DNA from 3 places in the Thalassotalea sediminis genome. Region 2 is predicted to be linked to each of the others. Evidence: predicted binding sites of a transcription regulator. Region 2 holds the regulator's gene; each other region holds the start of a gene.
What was found. Region 2 encodes FliA, which starts transcription of late flagellar genes. Its sites were predicted from a motif close to CTAAAGNTNNNNNNNNNNNNGCCGATA; they were not measured.
Positions count from the first base shown of each region.

Region 1: QUE09_RS08005 (DUF4760 domain-containing protein) is a predicted target of FliA. The motif match lies at 4,688-4,714, and genes of this name have one in related genera.
Region 3: QUE09_RS14800 (HAMP domain-containing methyl-accepting chemotaxis protein) is a predicted target of FliA. The motif match lies at 1,212-1,238, and genes of this name have one in related genera.

Region 1 is NZ_AP027361.1:1,755,946-1,763,859, forward strand. Features, by position in the region: gene QUE09_RS07980 (DUF5004 domain-containing protein) at 52-741, shown strand; gene QUE09_RS07985 (nuclear transport factor 2 family protein) at 901-1,350, shown strand; gene QUE09_RS07990 (GNAT family N-acetyltransferase) at 1,478-1,966, shown strand; gene QUE09_RS07995 (glutathione S-transferase family protein) at 2,086-2,682, shown strand; gene QUE09_RS08000 (serine hydrolase) at 3,033-4,511, shown strand; gene QUE09_RS08005 (DUF4760 domain-containing protein) at 4,786-5,235, shown strand; gene QUE09_RS08010 (GNAT family N-acetyltransferase) at 5,287-5,775, shown strand; gene QUE09_RS08015 (hypothetical protein) at 5,850-6,278, shown strand; gene QUE09_RS08020 (hypothetical protein) at 6,361-6,567, shown strand; gene QUE09_RS08025 (hypothetical protein) at 6,680-6,853, shown strand; gene QUE09_RS08030 (hypothetical protein) at 6,969-7,271, shown strand; gene QUE09_RS08035 (DUF4177 domain-containing protein) at 7,374-7,571, shown strand; gene QUE09_RS08040 (VOC family protein) at 7,695-7,914, shown strand, end outside.
Region 2 is NZ_AP027361.1:2,897,812-2,905,725, forward strand. Features, by position in the region: gene QUE09_RS13310 (protein phosphatase CheZ) at 1-473, opposite strand, end outside; gene cheY (chemotaxis response regulator CheY) at 501-884, opposite strand; gene QUE09_RS13320 (RNA polymerase sigma factor FliA) at 932-1,654, opposite strand; gene QUE09_RS13325 (MinD/ParA family protein) at 1,670-2,512, opposite strand; gene flhF (flagellar biosynthesis GTPase FlhF) at 2,545-4,062, opposite strand; gene flhA (flagellar biosynthesis protein FlhA) at 4,144-6,246, opposite strand; gene flhB (flagellar biosynthesis protein FlhB) at 6,409-7,539, opposite strand; gene fliR (flagellar biosynthetic protein FliR) at 7,541-7,914, opposite strand, start outside.
Region 3 is NZ_AP027361.1:3,239,014-3,246,927, forward strand. Features, by position in the region: gene apaG (Co2+/Mg2+ efflux protein ApaG) at 1-302, shown strand, start outside; gene QUE09_RS14795 (symmetrical bis(5'-nucleosyl)-tetraphosphatase) at 307-1,116, shown strand; gene QUE09_RS14800 (HAMP domain-containing methyl-accepting chemotaxis protein) at 1,311-3,329, shown strand; gene QUE09_RS14805 (radical SAM protein) at 3,396-4,286, opposite strand; gene folA (type 3 dihydrofolate reductase) at 4,324-4,809, opposite strand; gene QUE09_RS14815 (TonB-dependent receptor) at 5,002-7,140, shown strand; gene QUE09_RS14820 (PepSY-associated TM helix domain-containing protein) at 7,203-7,914, shown strand, end outside.

The DNA.
Region 1 (7,914 bases), 1.1 Mb from region 2:
TTGTGCGCCCTATATGGCGGCGTTAGGCATATAAACAAGGATAGTGATAATTTGAAATTTATAAGTATTATTCTAATTTTTATTTTTTTGAATGGGTGTTCCACAACAAAAGTATATTTATATAAACGGTACTTATCAGATGAAGATGTGCTTTTAATCACTCAAAAACTAGAAGCATTAGATTATAAAGTTGAAAATAATACTCTTGCTTTTCCTGATGAAATTCAAAAGTCTACAATACTTTATTCACCTTTCGTTGAAGGTAAAGATAACCTAGATGATTTTATAAGCGTAATCAACCAACTTGGTTGGCCTGATGTAGACGTACAACCTCTTTTTAAAGGTAATCATTGGTATTCAAAAAACAGCATTGGGTTGTTTTTGATTACTGAGGGGATGGAGCAAAATGATAAAGTGCTCAGTCAAGATTTAGTTAATCAATATATGAGTGACAAATGTGATCTTTCAGCCAAACTAATACTTAACCAAGATAACACTTACCAAATATCCTACGAAAATGATCCTAATAATAAAACCGAACATAAAAGTGGTAAATGGGAGTTAACTGGTTACCCATATATTCAATTAACCTCATCAAATGGCTATTGGACTTTTTATTTTGAAATTCATAAAAACATCATCACTGATTTAATAGGTAAAGTAGAGTTGCTAGAGCTAAAACCATTAAGCTCACATAGTGTTTACCCACATTGCAGTTTTGTTTATGGAGTAAGAACATGACCTGCGACAAAGTATGCTTAATAAGCCACTCAAGCAGGAAAAAAAATAGTTGGTTTTGCTTCTACGTCGCTAATTTTAAACAACTATTTTTTGCCTATATTGCGGCGTTAGGCGATCAAAGCGTTTACCAATTACTTTATCTACTAGGACGAGAATGAAATGAACAGAAATCTAATTATTTATGTTTTTATTTTCTTGACTTTAACTTTTACATTTTCAGTTAAAGCTGAACCTTCATCTGATTTGATTAAAGCATTTATTTCGGCCTCTGAAAAAGCACGCCAGCCAGATTTTAAAGCCAAAGACTTAGAATATTATCTTTCTTTTTTTACGGATGACTTTACAGATCACCATATCGCATATGGAGTTTCTTTCACTGGAAAAGATAACCTGAGAAAAGGGATTATTGGAAAAAGTGCCTCAATGGTTTCAGTAGTTGAGACTATTGAAGATATTGTTTTAGGAACTGATACGGCCGTTGTGGTTGTAAACGAAGACTCTAAATATTATAAGAATGGTAAATTAAAACATTTTAAAGGAAGAAATATTCTTGTTTTAGAGTTTAACGATCAAGGCTTAATTACTCAAATGAGAAGGTATTTAGATTAATAGTTCGCCTAACAAGGCGTTTTAAAAAAGTTAGACACATAAAAGCTTGCTGTGCTTCTTCGTTGCCAATTTTAGCAAACTTTTATTTAGCCGCTTAACGCGGCGTTAGTAGCCTTAGGAGAATTAGATGTTAATTCGTACATTTGAGCCAGCAGACTATCCTTTTGTAAAAATAATTTATCAACAAGGAATTGATACTGGAAATGCAACATTTCAAATTACGGCTAAAAACTGGGAAGAGTGGAATGCCTCAATGCTATGTCATTCTCGAATCGTTGCAGTCGAAAATAACAGTATTTTAGGTTGGGCAGCTCTTTCTCCTGTATCAAGTCGAGAAGTCTATTCTGGTGTTGCAGAGGTTAGTGTTTATGTTGCGAAGTCTGCTCAAGGAAAAGGCGTAGGTCAGAAATTATTATCTAGTTTAATTAAGGAATCTGAGAAAAATAACATCTGGATGCTGCAAGCAGGTATTTTTCCTGAAAATATTGGAAGTCTACAACTTCACAAAAATAACGGTTTCCGTCAACTTGGCATTCGTGAAAAGCTTGGTAAAATGAATGGTGTTTGGCGAGATGTTGTGCTTATTGAAAGGCGAAGCAGTGTTGTAGGTGTATAGGTAATAACAAGCGCATTAAAAATGGACGTCTTACACTTGGCTGACGCTCATTCTTTGGTAATTTTTAGCCAAGCTTAATGCGCCCCATATGGCGGCGTTAAATGCTGAAAGGAGAGTCTGTGAAAATCTACGGAGATATTCAGTCTGGGAATTGCTACAAAATTAAGCTGCTATGCTCGTTACTGGGTGTTGAGCACGAATGGATTCATGTAGATATAATGGCAGGCGACACAACGAAATCTGAGTTTTTAAAGAAGAACCCTAGTGGGAAGATTCCTCTTCTTGAGTTAGAAGACGGGCGATGTCTGTCAGAGTCCAATGCCATACTCAATTATTTGTCTGTAGGGAGTGAGTTGCTTCCGTCAGACATCTTCAAACTTGCGAAAGTGCAGCAGTGGCAGTTTTTCGAGCAGTACAGCCACGAACCATATATAGCGGTTGCGCGCTTTATCGCTAAGTACCTTGGTTTACCTGACGAACGTAAGGCCGAGTATGAGGCTAAGCAGTCTGGGGGGCATAAGGCACTAGCAGTTATGGAGAATCAGCTTTCAACTTCTCCATATTTAGCTGGTGATTCCCTGACTACAGCAGATATCAGTCTATATGGGTACACCCATGTTGCTCATGAAGGTGGCTTTGATCTTAAAGCGTACCCGTCAGTCTTGGCATGGATTGACAGAATACAGAAAAATCAGAACTACATTGGTATGGTGTAGCGGGCGACATTTAACAAGTTGCTTCACCGGAAAAGTAACTCGCTGGCGCTTGCCATATTGCACCATCTATTAGCATTAAATGTAAGAGCACTACTATCTTTATGTTACAGCTATCAAACGTATTACCCTCATTCGATTTTGGGGCAGTTTTGGTGTATTGAAACTGTTCATTCTCTACAAGTGTAGAATATCTAAGTTATTGTCATTAATGAAAATGCAGGTAAACTATGCGCAATAACTCGCGCCTAAGTATATAACTAATTTCGAGCATCATATCTGCATCATATACTATTTTTACTTATATAAAGGTGTTTTACCTCAGCCAAATCAATTAAGGAAACCGCGTTCCAATGTTTAGGAAAAGCATTCGTCACCACTTACAAATTCTCTCATTAAGCACATTACTACTAACGATCGCACTGCCACAGATAAAAGCCGATGAAATAGACGAATTTCTGCTAGAGAAAATGCGCAGAGCCAATATCCCTGGGTTACAACTGGCAATCGTCAAAGACAATAAATTAATAAAAAAAGCTAGTTACGGTCTATCAAACTTGCAAGACCAAGTCACAGTAAAAAATCATACCCCTTTTCCTATTTTTTCAATGACCAAAGCTTTTACTGGTGTCGCCATTATGCAACTTGTCGCAGAGAACAAGTTATCTGTTAACGATCCTGTTTCAAAGCATTTAGATAACTTGCCGAAAGCATGGCAACCGTTAACTATCCGTCAACTGTTAAGCCATACCTCTGGGCTACCAAAAATATTAAATGGCCATTGGGTTGATTTGATTGCCAATGGTCAACCTGACCAAGCGTGGCAGGAGGTACTTACCTTACCGATGCGTTATAAAAGCAATACCAAGTTTGAATACAACCAAACAGGTTACATTTTGTTAGGTAAAATTATTGATAAATTATCGGGCCAGCCATTTACAGACTATATTCAGCAAAATCAGTTAGCTAAACTAGATATGCCAATTACTTCAGCGGCAGGATTTGGCCATACTGAAAACATAGTTCCCAATCAAGCTCGTCCTTACGTTGCAGGCAATCAAGGTGAGCTAAAGACATTACAAATTACTTTCGATCCATTTTTTAGAACTGCAGCTGGAATGAGTGCAACCGCGACAGAACTCGCGAATTACGTAATAGCGCTTCAACAACAAAAACTCCTTGATAAGGAACATCTTAAAGCGTTGTGGACACCTACACTTTTAGATAATGGTAAAACCGCAGGCTTTAGTAAATTAGAAAATGGCTATGCCCTTGGCTGGCAAACGATTGGACGAGTTCAGCATCCAGCTGTGAGTGCCAGTGGTGGTGACTCCAATTCGATGGTGATTTATCCTGACGATAACTTAGCCATTATTGTATTAACCAATAAATTAGGTAGCTTACCGATTTTCTTTATCGATGAGATTGCCGGCTTTTATTACCCAGAGATGAAGGCTGAAAATGGCTGGGGACTGTCAAAAGGGTTATTCACACTGTTCCAAGGAATGAAAAAACAGGGCTTTAACCAGGCCATTGTGCTAGCAGATAAAATAAAAGCAAGCGTTCAATTTGATGTACAAGAAATTAACCTTTTGGGTTATCGCTATGTGGCTAAAAATGAACTAGCAAAGGCTATAGAGATATTTAAGCTAAATGTTCATCTGTTTCCTGACAATGCCAATGCCTATGATAGCTTAGCTGAAACTTATGCTGCGCTTGGAAATATAACAGAAGCGATAATTAATTACGAAAAAGTACTCGAGTTATTACCGAACAATCAACATGCCCTTAAGCAGCTAGCTTGGTTGAAACAAAAAGTTAGTGAAGGGTAGGCGAAAAATAGAATAACAACACGCTGTTTTATGTCGCTAATGCAGCGTTTAATTAAGTTGGTTAAAGACGACGCAACTTTAGCTACCCGATAAGTTAGATCGCGGATGTGGGAAATACAGCTAACTAACGTATTGATATAGTAGTTAAGCTGTTAAAAATAAAATATAAAAAGTAACTAAAGCAGGAAAAATAGCAGTTGATTTTGGAGTATTGTCGCTTATTCTAACTAATATCTATAGCCTTTAAGCAGGATCTGAGCAGCAGGAGCAAGTTTTGAAAATAAGCGTAACAGAACTATTGACTTTACTTTGGTTGTTAGTGGCATTTGTAACATGGTTACTTACCCATTTGAAAACAAGAAAAGATCAAAAGGTGAGTAATACGGTGCAGGTTGTAAATAATCTCTCTATTGTTAGTCATTTACTCGATGCTGACTTGAAGATCAGAAATGAACTCAAAAAAAATAATGATTTTAAACCCAATGAGTTAAGTGAAGAGCTCGAAGAAAAGTTAATCATTATATTAGATTATTACGAATTTCTTGCGCGTCTCTATTGGGAAGGGGTCGCTGATAGAAAGTCGATTGAACATCTTAGAGGAAGGTTAATATTGGAGCTTTATAAAGCTTCTTCAAACTATATTAACTATTGGCGAGATAATTTGGGCAGAGACGACTTATATAAACAGCTTGAAAAATTGAGCAATGAGATCGCCGCTAACTAGCCAATAATTAAGACGCTATCATTAGGGCTTATGTTCTCAGTAGGAGTTTTTATGATTAGGGAAATCACAACATCAGATTTCGCTGCGTTTTGGCCAACATTTTCTGAGGTTATACAGGAGCAAGAAACCTATGCATTTGATCCTGATATGACGCAAGAACAGGCGTTCAATTTATGGTGTGAAACACCGCTTAAGGCTTATGCTTTTGTTGAAAATAACCAAGTGCTTGGTACTTATTATATTAAGCAAAATGCGATGGGCCCAAGTAGCCATATTTGCAATTGTGGTTACATGGTTTCAAATGAAGCAAGAGGCAAAGGCATTGCACGTAGCATGTGTGAGCATTCGCAAAGGAAAGCTATTGAACTTGGTTTTGATGCAATGCAATTTAATAGTGTAGTATCAACCAACAACGTTGCTATTAGACTATGGAAAAAGTTAGGTTTTTCGATCATAGGTACAATACCTAAGGCTTATAACCATCCACAATTAGGGCTTATTGATAGTTACATTATGTATAAATGGTTAGGAACTTCATAAACCCATTAGCAGCCTGAATTTTTAATATACCTGCCTTAACGTGCTTTATAAATTACTCAGGGATAGGAGTTATTATGCGAAAATATATCTTTTTAATCGGTGTTCTTTTTAGTTTGTCATTGTATGCTAAACAAGCAACAGATGATGATGCTATTGGTTTATCTACGTCTGAATTTCCTTGGCAACTGGTAATTGATAACGGGAAAATAATGGGGTGTATTTATAATAATAAATATTACTCTTTAGGCTCAATACTTATTACAGAGTTTTTACCGAGAAAATGCACGTTGAATTCTGCTAGAGAGGGCGTTTGGTCGAAGCTTACCGAAACTGAATTAGTCGCTTTTGAAGAGGCGCGTCGTGAAGCAGAAAATAAAAATAAAGCTGGCGGTTCAACCGCTATTGGCAACCAAGCGCTTAGTAAAGATGAAGCCATTATTATTCGTATGATCAGGCGTCAAATAAATAAACATGTTAGTAAGCAAAATAGACCGGATAATTAACAGTTGGATTTTGCACTGATGCTGTTTATTTTAACAAATAGTTAAAAGCTCTTTAATGGGCGCTAGGTTGAGAGGAAACATAATGTCGGATTCAACTAAATTAGCAAAGTTCACCGCATATTTGGCTATTTTTTTAGCGGCATTTTCAAGTGTCGATTTTATTATGGATTTTGTGAGATTTGACCTTGGGCTTGCTACCTTTAAAAGTGTTGGAATGTTGGCCTTATCAATTTTTCTATATTTATCGATTACCAAGCCTAAATTATTTAAAAAGAAGCCGTCAATCTAGATCGTGTTGAACGTTAAAAAGTGAGATAGGTTTAAATTAAATAAATAATTGTGTAATGAAATGCGAAAGTTAAAGACTAATACTTGCAATGGTCACTTTCAATGGAATATTTATGTCTCATTTGAAAAAAGCCCTTATCGTAGCGCTCATTATTATTGGGCTTGGAACAATAGCAAAAGGTTTTAATGAGCGTCGTCATATGGAAATGGCGCTGACTGAGTGTGGTTCACAAGACAATATTGCTAACGTTAATGCGAAAGGCTTTAAGTGTAAGAGTGCACCATAATAATTGCATGTGGGATTGTTAATAGGTTACTTGGTTTTAACACCATTAATAAAGTAAGCAAATTGGTTTTTTGCTCTATTCAATGGGCAAATGTTTTAGGAAGTAGTGAATAAAGATGAGAAAAGAATTCGAATTTACCGTTAAAGCACATAATGTAAAAATTATTAATTCATGGTTTCGTGGCGCTAAATTATATATTGATGGTGAATGTCGCGATCAAGATTATACTTTCCTGGCATCAGGTAAGCGTGCGTTGCTGTCTGCTAATCTTGGTGAACATGGAATGTTAGAAATTTTTCCTGTGTCTGCACTCATTTCAGTCGAAATGGATGCGTTCCTAATTAGTGGTACTGAAAGACAACATGTTTATAGTTCACATAAGCGTTTAAGCTTAAAAGAACAACGACTGGCAAGATAGGTGTTCAATCGTAATTGAATGGACACAGCTCAAGGGTTTAGTAAAAGGGAATTATAATTAACCACGTTGGTAAACCTACGTTAAATTAGCATTGGAGCTTTCATGAAAAAATATGACTATAAAATAGTAGATACCCGAGATGTGGAATCAGCAGGACTCTTTAAAGGCAGAAAACGTGAAGATGTTGAAGCTTACTTAAGTTCGTTAGGTGCGAAAGGTTGGGAGCTTGTTAATGTTGATTTTCGTGAACTTGAAGGTGGTTTAGAGTTTGCCGGTATTATGAAAAAAGAAGTGGAATAAGTAACGGTATTAAACGTTGAAGCTGTTTCGCTTGTTCGGAGTCAGCTTAAATTACAGTGTTAGCAAGCATTAAATTGCCGTATACAGCGGCGTTATCGTTTTAATCAAACATTGGAGTGTCAAATGGAATTAGGTGCATTTTCAGTAAGTTTAGCGGTTAGTAATATTGAAGAATCTAAAGTGTTCTACCAAAAGTTAGGGTTTAAAGTGGTTGGCGGTGAGCAATCTCAACATTGGTTAATACTTAAAAATGGTGATCATACGTTAGGGTTGTTTCAGGGAATGTTTGAAAACAATATCATGACGTTTAATCCTGGTTGGGATAAAGACTGTAACACATTAG
Region 2 (7,914 bases):
CCATGCATTCGTGTTGTTTCACGATCCGTTGTTTTTAGCAGTGCATCAATATCATGGCATAACGATTTAAACTCACCCACATCTAAATTGTTGTGCATAAGCTTGGTCCACAGCGGTTTTACTGTGCTAATTTGATGTTGAATTGTGTCGACCACCGGAAAAATTGACTCAACCGCGTCCATGGTTTTATTTGCGGCATCTTCCGTTCGACTGATAACATAATTAAGTCGCTCTTTGGCATCAGGTATATCCGCGGTAGCTAAATCATTCAATCGTGAATCTAATTGAAAATTCATCAATGAATCATGAAGTTGACGTGTTAACTTACCAATTTCGGCGAACAATTCAGAATTGATTGGATTTTGAATTTCTGCAATCAATTCATCTGCTTTTTCTTGTTGATCAGTTTCTAAATACTCAACCAACAGCTTTGCCTGTTCCAATGAAACATGGACACTGTTATTTATACTCATGCAACGTCCTTACGCAACAATTCGTTATTAACCTAAACGCTCGAAAATCTTATCAAGTTTAGTTTTTAACGTAGCCGCAGTAAAAGGCTTGACGATATAACCATTAACGCCTGCTTGTGCAGCCATTACGATTTGTTCTTTTTTCGCTTCCGCTGTAACCATCAATACCGGTATATGCGATAAGCTAGCGTCTGCTCGTATTGCTTTGAGTAAATCGATACCTTGCATCCCTGGCATATTCCAATCTGTCACAACAAAATCAAAATCACCTTCTTTAAGCATCGGTAATGCAGTACTGCCGTCATCTGCTTCTTGAATATTAGTGAAACCTAAATCACGTAATAAGTTTTTTACGATACGTCTCATTGTTGAAAAATCATCAACAACAAGTACTTTCATATTTTTATCCAAGGCACCCTCCAGGGACTTATTTCAAAATGCTTATAAATATATTGTACTTAACTTTGCCAAGATTGCATACGCGCTTTTAACCGATGTAATGCTTGACTATGAATTTGGCTGACTCGAGATTCGCTAACATCAAGGACTTGACCAATTTCACGTAAATTCAATTCTTCATCATAATACAGAGACAGTACTAAAGCTTCTCGCTCTGGTAAAGTAGTTATACACTCTGATAATGATTTTTTAAACACTACATGTTCTATATCTTGATATGGATCAGCATTGTTTTTATCTTCAAAGCTTGAGACCGCGTCTTCACTCACGCCCAAATCATCGATGCCAATGATTTTGCCACAATTTACTTCGTTAAGAATATGATGGTACTCATTCAGCGAAATATCAAGTTTTTCAGCAACTTCAACATCAGAAACATCTCTACCTAGTTCTGATTCGAGTGTTTTTATGGCATCACTCACCATTCTGCTGTTTTTATGTACTGATCTTGGAGTCCAATCACCTCGACGTATTTCGTCAAGCATTGCACCACGAATACGAATACCAGCAAAGGTTTCAAAGCTTGCGCCTTTGGTATTATCAAAGTTATTTGCAGCTTCCAACAAACCAATCATGCCTGATTGAATCAGATCATCCACGATAACGCTGGCTGGAAGTCGAGCAAGGAGATGATATGCAATACGCTTTACTAAACTGCTATGTTGTTCAAGCAACGCAGTTTTATCTATTTGCGAACCGTATGCACTGGCTTTAACCAAAATTGCTTACCTTTCGTGTTAGCTTTCAATTAGCTGTTCTATAAAAAACTCTAAATGACCAGAAGCATGATTCGGTACTGGCCATTTAATAATTTTATTGGCTAGCGCTGTAAATGCTCTTGATGCAGGTGAATCCGGAAAAGCTTCAACAATAGCTTGCTGTTTTCTTACTGCTTTACGAATATTCTCATCAAAGGGAATAACCCCTACAAGCTCAAGCGCAACATCTAAAAATCGCTCCGAGACCTTTGATAACTTACCAAAGAGTTGTTGCCCTTCTTTTGGGCTGCGTACCATATTTGCAACAACTTTAAATTTAAATACTTCGTGATCTCTGCTAAGCAATTTCATGAGTGCGTAACAGTCAGTAATAGAGGTAGGTTCATCACAGACAACTAATAATACATCTTGGGCTGCACGTGCAAAGCTCAACACCATATCTGATATGCCCGCTGCTGTATCAACGATTAAAACGTCAAACTGCGTTTGCATATCGCTAAAGGCGCGAATTAAACCTGCATGTTCTGATGGCGTAAGATCAACCATTGATTGCGTACCCGATGTAGCCGGAATAATTTTTATCCCTGCGGGGCCTTCTATGATTATATCGTCAAGTTCACACTCGCCTGACATGACATGTGACAAGTTGCGTTTTACACGTAAACCCAACATTACATCAACATTTGCCAAGCCTAAATCGGCATCTAATACGAGAACTCTTTTTCCAAGTTGTGCTAGGGCAATAGACGTATTAAGTGACACATTTGTTTTACCAACACCACCTTTACCACCAGAAACTGCTATGACTTTTATTTGGTTTTGCTGTTGCATTTTTCGTAAGCCACTTGCCTGATCTATCATTCACATTACTCTAATTAAACATCAAAAATATTTTACATGCCAACTGCCATTGAGTTTGGCATTGGTCGCCACGAATTGTGGCCATTCAATTTCGTTGCAAGTCTATCTGCAAGCGTAACCAACTTTTCAGCATTTGCAACTTTAATATCTTCTGGAACTCTTTGTCCATCAGTAAGATAACCTATTGCGAGACCATTTTGTATAGAAGTTGCAATTATTTCACCAACGCTCAAGCTTTCATCAAGTTTTGTATAAATACAACCCGCTAGTGGTACTTTTTTAAAGCGGTCTACATTTTCTTGCATAACACGTTGTTGTGTATTTGCTGATAATACCAAGTAGTTGCGAATTCTAACACGAGAGCTTGCGAGTAAGTTAGTTAGATGTTCAGTTAAGCGCATGTCTCTTTGGCCCATACCCGCAGTATCAATAAGGACTAACTTCTTGTTTGAGAATTGTTGCAATAATGTATCTAGTTCAGCACCTTCTTTCGCAAGTTTAACTTGGCAGCCAATAATTCTGCCGTAGGTCGTCAACTGTTCAAAACCAGCAATACGATAACTATCTGTAGAAATCATTGCTACTTGATCTGCACCATGAATTTGCGCAAAACGTGCAGCCAACTTGGCTATTGTAGTGGTTTTGCCTACACCTGTTGGGCCGACAAGCGATACTACACCACCGCGATGAATGATTTCATTATTGGTAGTATGCAATTGACTTGCAAGTAATTGTTTTGCTTGCTGCCAAGCTTCTGCTTCATTTTCATAATGAGGTAAGTAACTTGCTACTTGATCAGCAACGTCTTCTGTAATGCCCATCGCCATTAAACGATTCACTAAAAAGGCTTTCGCTGGGTTTTTCTGTGCCATGTCTTGCCACATTAACCCAGAAATTTGATGTTCAAGTAATTGACGAATAGATGACATTTCTTGACGCATCGCTTCTATCTCATCAGACGCATGCGTCGGTTTAACACTCGCTTGTGTATTAACAGGTGCAACGTCATTATTAAAGTTCGCCGCTGGCGCTTCCTTGAGATCGCTTTGTGTAGACGTTTGGCTTGCCATCGCATTTTCACCAGATTCTACTGTTGGGGCTACTTGATGTGCACCTTGCTCTAACCGATCGGTAAAATTCTTTAATTGTTGCTCTATATCTAAGGCATGTTGCTGTTGATGTGCTGGAGAAGTTTGCACAGGTGTCGCTTTTCCGGCCGATGACTTTTGCTGACGTTGTAGCAATGCAGCAAGGCTATCAGCAGGTGGTTGAGATGACTCAGCAACATCTTGTGGGGCAACAGTAGCTGAACGTTGTTCACTCATTTGTTGTTGGCCAATTGACACGACATCGTTAGAAATTTCACGTGTAGATTGAGGTACAGCTTCAGGTGCAGTAGGTACTTGTTGACTGTAATCCACTGCCGCCATTAATTCGACACCCTCAGGAATTTTTTTATTTGACATGATGACCGCGTCAGCACCTAACTCATGCTTTATTTGCTCTAAAGCAGTTCTCATATCTTTTGCAACAAAACGTCTAATCTTCACGTTGACCCCTTACCGACACATCACGGCGTTACTTGTCTAAATTGTTAATGCTTCGACGATGTTCAATCCAAATAAACGTGCTTACTGACCAATAGAACTGACAATCTTAATCTGTTTATCGTCAGGTACTTCTTGATAAGAAATAACACGTAAGCCTGGAATCGTGTATTTAACAAACTTAGCGAGTACAGTGCGTAACATTCCCGAAGTTAGCAATATTGGCGTATCCCCTTCCATTTCTTGCTGTTGTGCACCTTCGGTAAGCGACGTTTGTAATCTTTCAGCTAAGCCAGGTTCTATACCTGCACCATCGTCTCCTGCCATTTGCATTGACTGGTGCAACATTTGTTCCAACTCTGGTGACAAAGTTATGACGGGTATCTCTTGAACCGAACCAACAAGGTCTTGAATAATAAATTTCCGTAATGTAATACGCACTGCTGCTGTTAAAATATCTGTATCTTGACTTTTCGGTCCATACTCAACAAGTGTTTGAACTATGCTACGCATATCTCTAACAGCAACACCTTCATTCATTAAGTTTTGTAATACTTTGACCACCGTGCCTAACGTCAATACTTCAGGAATAAGCCCTTCCACAAGTTTCGGATAGTTTTTAGCAAGCATATCAAGTAAATTTTGAACCTCTTCATGCCCAAGCAATTGTGCTGCATTATTCGTCAGTACTTGGCTTAAGTGGGTTGCCAGTACCGTTGCTGAATCCACTACGGTATAACCTAACGCTTGTGCTTGTTCACGTTGTGCTTGAGTAATCCACACTGCATCAAGACCAAACGCGGGATCTTTTGTCGCGATACCATCAAGTTTTCCATACACTTGACCAGGGTTGATGGCAAGATCGTGATCATGTCGAATTTCTGCTGCGCCTACTGTTACACCCATTAGTGATATTTGATAAGAATTAGGATCTAAGTCTAAGTTATCGCGAATGTGTACAGCCGGCACCAAGAAGCCAAATTCTTGAGAAAGTTTTTTCCTAACCCCTTTAATACGATTTAATAGTTCACCGCCTTGTCCTTTATCAACAAGTGGAATTAATCGATAACCAATTTCTAAGCCAACAATATCAACTGGGTTAACATCATCCCAGTCTAGTTCTTTAACTTCTTGTTGTTTTTGAGCCGTTTCTACTTCAGCAACTTCTTTCGCTTTTGCTTCATCGTCTGCTTTGGTTTTCTTAAATTTAGTAGTGAGATACGCACCGCCAGCAATTAATACTGCAAAGGTTAAAAAAGCAAAGTGTGGCATACCAGGTACGACACCCATCACAAACATTACAGAAGCAGCGATATAAAGAGATTTTTCTTGGCCCAGCTGATTGCTTACTTGAGAGCCCATGTCTTGGCTAGTATTTTGACGCGTTACAACAATTGCCGTAGCTACAGAAAGTAATAACCCTGGAATTTGCGCCACTAAACCGTCACCAATAGTCAACAATGTATACACTTCAACCGCATTATCAAAAGTCAAATCATGTTGCACCATACCAATGACTAACCCGCCAATAATATTAATAAATAATATAAGAATACCGGCGATGGCATCACCCTTTACAAACTTACTTGCACCATCCATCGAACCATAAAAATCAGCTTCACTAGTTACTTCGATACGGCGTTCACGCGCTTCTTCAGCGTTAATAAAGCCAGCATTAAGATCGGCATCAATTGCCATTTGCTTACCTGGCATTGCATCTAACGTGAAACGCGCTGTTACTTCTGATATACGACCAGCACCTTTAGTAACAACAATAAAATTAATAATAATCAAGATTAGAAAGACCACTAAGCCGACCGCATAATTGCCACCAATAACAACAGAGCCGAATGCCTCAATCACTTTACCCGCAGCATCTGGTCCCTCATGACCTTCTAAAAGTACAACCCTTGTACTTGCTACGTTTAGTGCTAACCGAAGAATAGTTGCAATAAGTAATACGGAAGGAAATGAACCAAATTCTAATGGTTTTAGAGTGTAAACAGTGATAAGAAGCACCACGAGCGCAAGCGCGATATTGAAAGAAAAGAGAACATCTAACAACATTGCAGGCATGGGTAAAATAACCATACCAAGAATCGCTACAACCAGAAGGGGTGTTCCCGCTCCGGCAAAAACGCTAAACTTCTTTTGTTTTAATTGATTGAAATGTGCTGCTAATTGCATTTAATCATCACGATAGTTTTTTGACGCATACCGCAATTTTGCAAATTTCAGACCAAGTAAAACGTCCGTTGAAAAATTATTTTTTAATGCTAGGGGTCTGGTGAACTTTAGCGATGAAATTTTGTTTGATAAACGCGAAAGGTCAACAGATGCTACTAAGGACTAGTATTTAAAATCGTCTGGTATCGGCAGGTTTTTCGCCAATGGTACTGGACGCTTTGCTTTACCTTTTCTAAATTCTTCCAGTTGATAAACAAATGCGAGTACCTGTGCGACTGCAGCAAACAGTTCTTCTGGAATTTCTTCATCTACTTCTGCGGTATAATAAAGTGAACGAGCGAGTGCAGGAGAGGCCAGTATTTCAACACCATGTTCTTTGGCTATTGTTCGAATATGTATCGCCATTTCATCAATGCCTTTGGCAATGACTCTAGGGGCGCCCCCTAAATCAGTGTCATATTTTATCGCAATTGAATAATGTGTTGGGTTAGTGATCACAACATCAGAGTTTGGCACTTCCGCCATTTGTCGACGTTGTGACATTTCATATTGTGTGCGACGAATTCGTCCTTTATTCTCCGGACTACCTTCAGAGTTTTTTAACTCGTCTTTAATTTCTTGCTTAGTCATTTTTAGTTGTCGTATATGATCCCATTTTTGATAAGGCGCATCGACAGCAACAATCACAACTAAAGATAAGCTCAACGCCAAAAACATCCAAAGTAATAAATCTACGGCATGAGCGAAGTTAAGTGGGATCGCTTCAATACTTAACGCCAATATTTGATCAAACAATCCAACTAATAATAAATAAGCGCTGAGTACAACGACAAAAAATTTCAGCAATGACTTGATTAATTCAACCCATGCTTTGACACCAAACATACGCTTAAACCCCGCAATAGGAGAAAGCTTACTTGCTTTTGGTGCCATGGCCTCCCAGGAGAAATTCATGCCTCCGAGTAAGATATTGCCAATAAATGCCGCTACCATGATAATAAAAAACATCCAGCCAACGGGTACAGATAATGAATAAACGGCATCGCCAATAAGGCCAAATAGTTTATTGAGGTCCATCACTTCTTCTCGTGAGAGCGTGAATAATCTTTTCATTATCGATGAAAGACTGGTAACCAGTGCGCTACCTGTCATCATCAGTGCAACTGCACTACCAACAAGGACAAACATGGTGCCTAAGTCTTTAGAGCGGGCAATCTGGCCTTTCTTTCGAGCGTCTGAAAGCTTTTTCCCCGTCGGTTCTTCGGTTTTTTCACCAGAATCAGATTCAGCCAAACTATGCTCCCCTACAATCGATAAGATGACAGGTAAGATCTAAGGCTCTTTGCCATTGCAATTCAAAGTGTAATAAAAAGTTGCCCATAGTAAGCCACATAATGAGCAAACCCGAACACATGGTAATAGGAAAACCGATAGCAAATATATTTAGCTGAGGAGCAGCTCGGGTCATAATACCAAAAGAGAAATTAATTAATAACATTGCCGTTAAGGGGGCCATTGCAAGTGACAGTGCAGTGGCAAACATCCATGCGCCCCATTCCACTAAATCACGAAATTTTGTTGACGAAAACTCTTCTAAAGGAATAGGCAACGTAGTAAAGCTCGTCGTGACAAATTGTAAATAAGCCAAATGCCCATCCATTGCCCAAA
Region 3 (7,914 bases), 340 kb from region 2:
GCTATGTTTTTAGTTACACAATTACCATAACGAATAATAGTTCAATACCAATAAAGTTATTGTCTCGCTACTGGCTGATCACCGATGCTAACGATGAAAAATCAACCGTCGTAGGTGAAGGTGTGATTGGTGAGCAACCCACTATTCAACCCGGTAAAAGTTTTACGTATACCAGTGGATGTGCGCTAAAAACGCCAGTAGGTACAATGCAAGGACACTATCAAATGATTGATAACCAAAATGTCCCTGTAAAAGTTGATATTCCAGTTTTTCGTTTAGCGACACCTCATATCTTGCATTAACCCGATGGCTATTTATTTTATCGGCGATATTCAAGGGTGTTATCAGGAACTTAGATTATTACTTGATAAAGCCTCGTTTGATCCTAGCAAAGATCAGTTATGGATTGCTGGTGATATGATTGCTCGCGGTCCAGCATCATATCAAACGTTGAAATTTTTAATCTCTTTAGGAGATGCCGTTAAACCTATTCTAGGTAATCATGATTTGCACTTATTAGCGACTTATGAAGGCATCAAAAAAGAAAAGGCCAAAGACCAACTCTCTGAACTATTAGATGCACCAGATATCGACGAAATTATCAACTGGCTCGCGCAGCAACCATTGTTGAGAAAATTACCTAACGAAAGTGTCTATATGTCACACGCTGGACTATCCCCTGAATGGCAAATTGAAGACGCAATTGAATGTGCTAGATTTGCAGAAGCTAAAATTTCAGGCAAAAAAAGGCGTCATTGGTTATCAATTATGTACGGTGAAAAACCAAATAGTTGGCTAAAAGTGAAAAACAAAGAAGACAAGTTTCGATTTACCATTAATGCATTTACCCGCATGCGTTATTGCTATGCTGATGGTAGCTTAGACTTTGATTGCAAAGCTTCCCCAAGCAACGCACCGAAAAAATTGAGCCCGTGGTTCACCCAAACAAAAAAACAACTGACGCAAGCACATTGGATTTTCGGACATTGGGCAGCGTTAGAAGGTAAAGTTACAACAAAGCATATTTATGCACTTGATACAGGTTGTGTTTGGGGAGGGCAATTGACCTTGCTGCGTTGGCATGATAAAAAATATATCACTCAGCAAGCACTATAATAACCATTAACTCGACATCAGTATAAATTTCAAAAAGAATACGATAAAAGCTTGAAGTAAAGATGAAATTCAGTTCAAGCTTGTTATACTAGCAGTTAAAGAAAGTAGGTTGCTTGCCGATATACGTTAAACAATAAATAAAAAATACCTGCTTTTTTGTTTCAACACCCTAAATAAACTTACTGGTGGTCTCAATGAATTTGACTGTAAAAGTAAAAATTATTGGTGGATTTTCCATCATTGCTGTTTTACTCATAATTACAAGCGTTATCTCTTTAAGTAATCTAAACAACATTCACCATGCAACACTCAAACAGAGCACGCTTGCAATTCCAACGTTAAGTTCAAGTACCGCATTAGCGAACCAACTAAGTCAAATTGGCGGGTTAACGTTGCGAGGCTACTACCAAACAGAATTAGTAGGATTAGCTGATAACTTAGAACGTTTTAATGCCATTAATCAGGAGTTTATTAGTGAGCATAAAAAATTAAAATCAATTGTGAGTAAAGAACAGGTTCTCTTAAACAACCTTGCAAAAATCGAAGATATTCACAATAACGTTCAAGCAAACATTAATGCCGTTTTTAGTAACCGTAAAGCGGCAATTGAGCAATACAATATTGCGCTTGATACCGTAGATGTATTAGAAGAAAAAGCAGATGATGCTGCAACATTAATGCTAGATTTAGCTGACCATGATTTAGCCGATACCAAATTACAACGCGCTGTATCATTAGGTGAACAGCTTGAATCTCAACTAAATGGCATGGTAGCTTCATCTTTCGAGTACCGAGATCTAAAAGATATTCAAGCGACTGAATTAGTTGAAAGCCAAATTACAAACGGCTATGAAAATGCGAAACGTGTGATTCGAGAAATTAACAATGAACTGGCATTAAATAATGCGGATGACATTGCTGATGAACTCACAAGTATTGAAAATAACCTTGATGATTTACTGCTAAGCAGCGCTAGTATCTTCACAATTAAGAACGCCCAACTCAGTGCGATTGCTCAAGCTACAGCTCAACTCGAAGAAGCCGATACAAATATTGCACTGGCGAAGAAAGTGTTAGCAACTCAAGTAGAGCTAGCAAATGAAACAACGAGTGAAGCAAGTACGTTAGTTGAAAAATCTGTGAATACAGGTACAACCGTTACTTGGATTATTATGCTAGTTTCTATTGGCTTAGCCGCTGGTATCGCATTCTTCGTGTTAATTAGTATTACCCGTCCACTTACCCGCGTAAATGACATTTTAAATGTCGTTGCTTCAGGCGATTTATCTCGCAAACTGGATGATTCAGGTAAAGATGAATTTGCCCAACTATCGCGTAATTGTAATACCGTGATTGACAGTTTACGTGACCTAATTAATGGTATTGTTAGTCGTTCAACACAATTAGCTACAGCAGCAGAACAAACGTCAGCAGTAACTGCTCAGAGTACAACAGCAATTGAAGAACAGCGCACTCAAGTTGAACAAGCAGCTTCTGCTACTACAGAAATGAGTAGCACTTCGCAAAGCGTACTTTCAAGTGCCAATGATGCACTAGGTGAAATTAAGCAAGCAGATGATGAAGCTGAAAGAATTAAAGGCATATCAAACCGTAACCGTATGACCATTGAACAACTTGCCAATGAAGTTGAAGATGCCTCGCAAGTGATCAATAAGTTACAACAAGATAGTGCGTCTATTGGCGGCATTTTAGACGTGATCAGAGGAATTGCAGAGCAAACTAATTTATTAGCATTGAACGCTGCAATTGAGGCCGCCCGCGCAGGGGAACAAGGCCGTGGCTTCGCGGTAGTTGCCGATGAAGTAAGAACATTAGCAAGTAGAACACAAGAGTCTACCCAAGAAATTCAAAACATGATTGAAGTGCTGCAAACTGGCGCCGAAAAAGCGGTAGCAGTAATGGAGACCGGTAAGAAGCAGGCGTCGGAATGTGTAGTTCAAAGTGGTGAAGCTGAAAAAGCGCTAGAAGTCATAACACATGCCGTCCATGAAGCGTTTGACCGCAGTTCTCAAATTGCCAGTGCCGCTGAAGAGCAAAGCACTGTTGCACATGAAATTAGTGAAAACTTAGAATCAATTGTAGCGATTGCAGAGCAAACCACATCAGGCTCTCAACAAACAGCGCAATCAAGTAGCGAAGTTGCTCAACTTGCCGAAGAGCTACAACAATCAGTGAGAGAGTTTAAACTTTAATCTACATGTTAAAAATTTTAAAAAGGCACCGCTAAGGTGCCTTTTTAGTATTTATACGTCAATACGTTACAAGCCGCGCTGCCACTCTTGTCTTAGCGGTACGGTATTAGGCTTTGTCATTGCCTGTTCTACTTGCGACAACATTAGTGCTTTATCCTTGCCGAGTATGCCTTTTAACACCAAATAATTTGATGCATGATCGGAACGAAAAATGGTCTTCTCAAGATCAAGGTGTGATAACAATAAGTGCATTTCTTCAAATAGCTGATGCTGATCTAACATCTTGAAGTTACCTTTAAATCCAGCAGCAAACCTCTCTATGCCTAAAGGAAAGGAAACGACCAATGTTGATAAGTAATTCGGCTGAGCTGCATTCATTAATTTAGCAGACTGTATAGCATGTTGAGCTGAGTAATGAGTGCCACCTAAACCATTTAAGATCATCACAGAGCTTTTGATATTGGCCGCTTTTAGCTTATTCAACGCAGTTAAAGACGATTCAAAGGTTTCACCTTTTTCAATTAGATCCAGTACTTGATCGTCACCACTTTCACAGCCAACGTAGACAAGGGTTAACCCTAGGCTTTGCAATTCTTTCAGTTGTTCTACGGTTTTGTTCCCCAAGTTTCTGGGTAAACAATAACTAGAAACACGTGTTACAGAAGGCAAGTACTCTCTTATCAAGAGTAAAATTGATTTAAGCTGCCGAAATGGCAGCATCATTGCATCGCCGTCGGCGAGAAATATACGATGTGGCGCTAACGGTGATTGTGCTGCAGTAATAATCTCTTGCTCTATATCTGCGAGCTTTTTCGCTTTAAATCGTTTTGCTTGCGTTGTATACATTTCACAAAACGTACACTTATTCCATGAACAGCCATTGGTGACTTGCAGAATTAAGCTTTTCCATTCACTAGGCGGTCGAAAAACAGGCTCAATATATTTTAACGGATACATCGTAATACCAGTATTTAATTTTTATGCACAATTGATATTAAATGCGTTCATAAACGCAAAAATCGAGATCATAGGCATTTTTCTCATCAGCTTTACGTAATTCACTACTGACTTTTTGCCAACCTTCACTATAGTCTGGAAACTGTGTATCTCCATCAATTTCTGCATCAATATGCGTGACATACAAACGTTGAGCACTTGGTAAGCAATGTTGATAAATAGCACCACCACCAATCACCATAATTTCCTCAACATCGCCAGCTTCGTGCAACGCTTGCTCTACCGAGGTAACAACAGTAATGCCATCGGCTTTATAGTTATCATCACGAGAGATAACGATATTTAATCGACCAGGTAACGGACGGCCAATAGATTCATAGGTTTTTCTTCCCATGATCACTGGTTTACCTAGTGTTGTGTTTTTAAAATAAGCTAAATCTGCCGGCAAATGCCAAGGCATATCATTGTCTTTACCAATAACACGATCAGCCGCATGTGCGACAATCATTGAAAGCACGGTCATAATTAATCCTATTATTACAATGAACGCGAAGTTTACCTTACATTCCCATCTATGTGCCATAACGAATGGCTTCAACGTTAAGGTTATTTCATATTTTGTGCTGATTGCACCCGATTCACTAAAGCACAGTTGCAAATGATAACGATTTTCATTACTATTCGTTTGAAATTTTTTACTTGAATTCGGATAATCATGAAAACATTACCTTTTCCTCTCACTATTATTGCATTTCTTTTATCACCTAACGCATACACCAATAATTATGATACTAATCAATATTTCGATGATAAAACAATTGAACGAGTAATCGTAACCGGTAGTCGCATAGAAGAAAGTATTGACGAAGTGCCTGCTACCGTCACTATCATTTCTAAAAAAGAAATTGCTCAACAAATGAAAATAACGCCTGAATTACAAGATATATTGGCGGCACTTGTTCCTGGTATGGGGCCAACGACAGGTACCTCAAGTAACTCAGGTCAAACCCTTCGTGGACGCAATCCACTGGTAATGATTGACGGAGTGCCACAATCCACTCCTCTTAGAAACGGTTCACTCGGTATTAGATCCTTAGATGCTTCAGTGATTGAACGTATTGAAGTTATCAAAGGTGCTACGTCCATTTTTGGTAATGGTGCTGCAGGAGGCATTATCAATTACATCACTAAAAAGGCGGTTACAGATAAAACATTAGCGGGCGAAATAAGTCTTTCAAGTAGGTTTAGTGCGGTTAAATTAGATAATAGTGCTGGACAACGCATTACAGGAACTATCCACGGCCAACTTGAAAAGTTGTCTTATGTGGTTAGCGGGAGTTATGAAGAAAATGGCGTTCAACGAGATGCGGAAGGAGACATATTAGGTTTAAAATATGGCTTGAGTGATACCGTCACTGAAAACATTTTTACCAAGTTTAACTACTATTTTGATGATGAAAAAAGTGTTCAGTTAACCTATAACTACTATGAATCGCAACAAGAAACTGACTTAATTGACGTGGTAGGAAGCATTAATAGTGGTGAAAAAACATATGCTATTAAGTCACCTAACGGTGAACGATTAATTGGCTCTCCTCAAGGACCTCTCGGTAATCATAATATTATGTTGAAGTATACTGACGACAATATTTTTGCCGATACTGCACTTACGCTCGATTTATACAAACAAGATATTGAAAATGTCTTTTTCTTTTCTACAAACTTGGCTAATCAAGACGAAGGCTATGACGGCGGTCAATCAATGATTAAATCCGAAAAGGAAGGGATGCGCGTTACGTTTAATACAGTCGTTGATTTTAACAACCTAGAAGCCACATTCATTTACGGCACTGACATGTTGCAAGATATTACCTCACAACCTTTGCTAGATGGACGTATGTGGGTGCCAGAAATGGATATGAAAAACCAAGCTTTTTTCCTTCAATCTAAGTGGCATTTCAATAACGATATAATCGTAAAAGCAGGTGTTAGAAGTGAACAAATTGACTTACAAGTTAATGATTATCAAACCCTTAAGCTATGTAGAACACCAAGCCAATGCTCAGTAGCAATGCCAGTAACAGGTGATACTTTAGAGTACGACGCAACCACTTATAACGTAGCGGTAAAGTACAACTACCATCATACTTTTTCACCGTTTATCAGTTACTCTCAAGGTGCAGATATTTCAGATATTGGTCGCTTACTTAGAACCGCAACAGTGACAGATATCGCCGATATTCGAACAGAAGCATCTGTAATTGACAACTATGAAGTTGGATTTGTTAGTGATTTTGACGATTTACGTGTAGAGTTTTCAGCTTACCGGAGTACTTCAGAATTAGGTACAACCAATAAATTTGATGCCGTTACCGGTGTTTATATGCCAGTTCGCGCTCCACAAGAAATATGGGGACTAGAGACAGCCGTTAGCTACCGTATCAGTGATGCATTGAACGTACATGCAACGGCAAGTAAAGTTGAAGGAACCAATACCGCGACGAATGAACATTTAGGTGGAAAGCAAATAAGTGCCCCAAAGGCGAGTATGCAGGTAAACTGGCAACCAAATGAAGAAACTCAGTTAATGGCGACGTTGCTTTACGTTGCTGATAGAAATAAATTTACGCAACAAAATGGCCAGTGGGTTGGAGATCAAGGACCAATTGACAGTTACTTTACGATCAACCTTTCAGCAAGTCATCAAATTGGAGATTGGCAATTGTTTGGCGGTATAGAGAACTTATTTAACAAAGATTACTATCCAACGCGCTCACAAATGTATAGTTACAATGGCTATAACTTAAAAGGGCTTGGCACCACTATAACCATGGGAGTTAACTACAAGTTTTAAGTTGCCCCTTTGCCAAGTAGTGAGACATATTTGGCAAGGGTTACTTATCGGTAGACATTATCATGAAATTAATACTGCGTCGGATACATTTACTGCTCGCACTAACAAGTGCACTATTTCTGCTATCATTATCTATCTCCGGCGCACTTTTACTCTATGCAAAAGACATTCAAAGTTCACTATTTCCTCAACAGTGGACAATCCCTGAATCTATATCTGCAATTAACGTTGAACAAGTAATAGGCTCAATTGAACAGCAATATAATGTAAAGGTTGCGTTCATTACCTTACCTAAAGAAACAACGGCACCGTGGCAAGTTAGACTGGCAAACGGTAACTATCTAAATGTTGATCCAGAAGCTCGCTCGGTTATACATCAATACGATTATTATTCAACATTTTACGGTTTTTTAATGGCATTTCATCGCTGGCTAGCTCTTGATAATACGAATAAGCCCCTAAAAGTAGTTATGTCGATCGCAAGCCTTTGTTTAGTTTTACAGTTATTTTTAGGAGGCTATTTATGGTTAAAGCCCAAAAAGCCACTGAGACGTTTAAAAGTAAGGTGGAAAGCAAACAATAAAATAAAATATGCTCAGTTACATAACTTAATGGGCGTTATTCTATTTGTACCCTTATTATTAATTGCTGTTTCAGGCATGGCCTTTCACTGGAAGGATCAGATTAAATTCACGCTAAATTTATTGTTTGTCGATGAAATACAATCGTCTATTAAGCCACAAGTTAAAACGCAAAAGAATACCATTGTCGCGC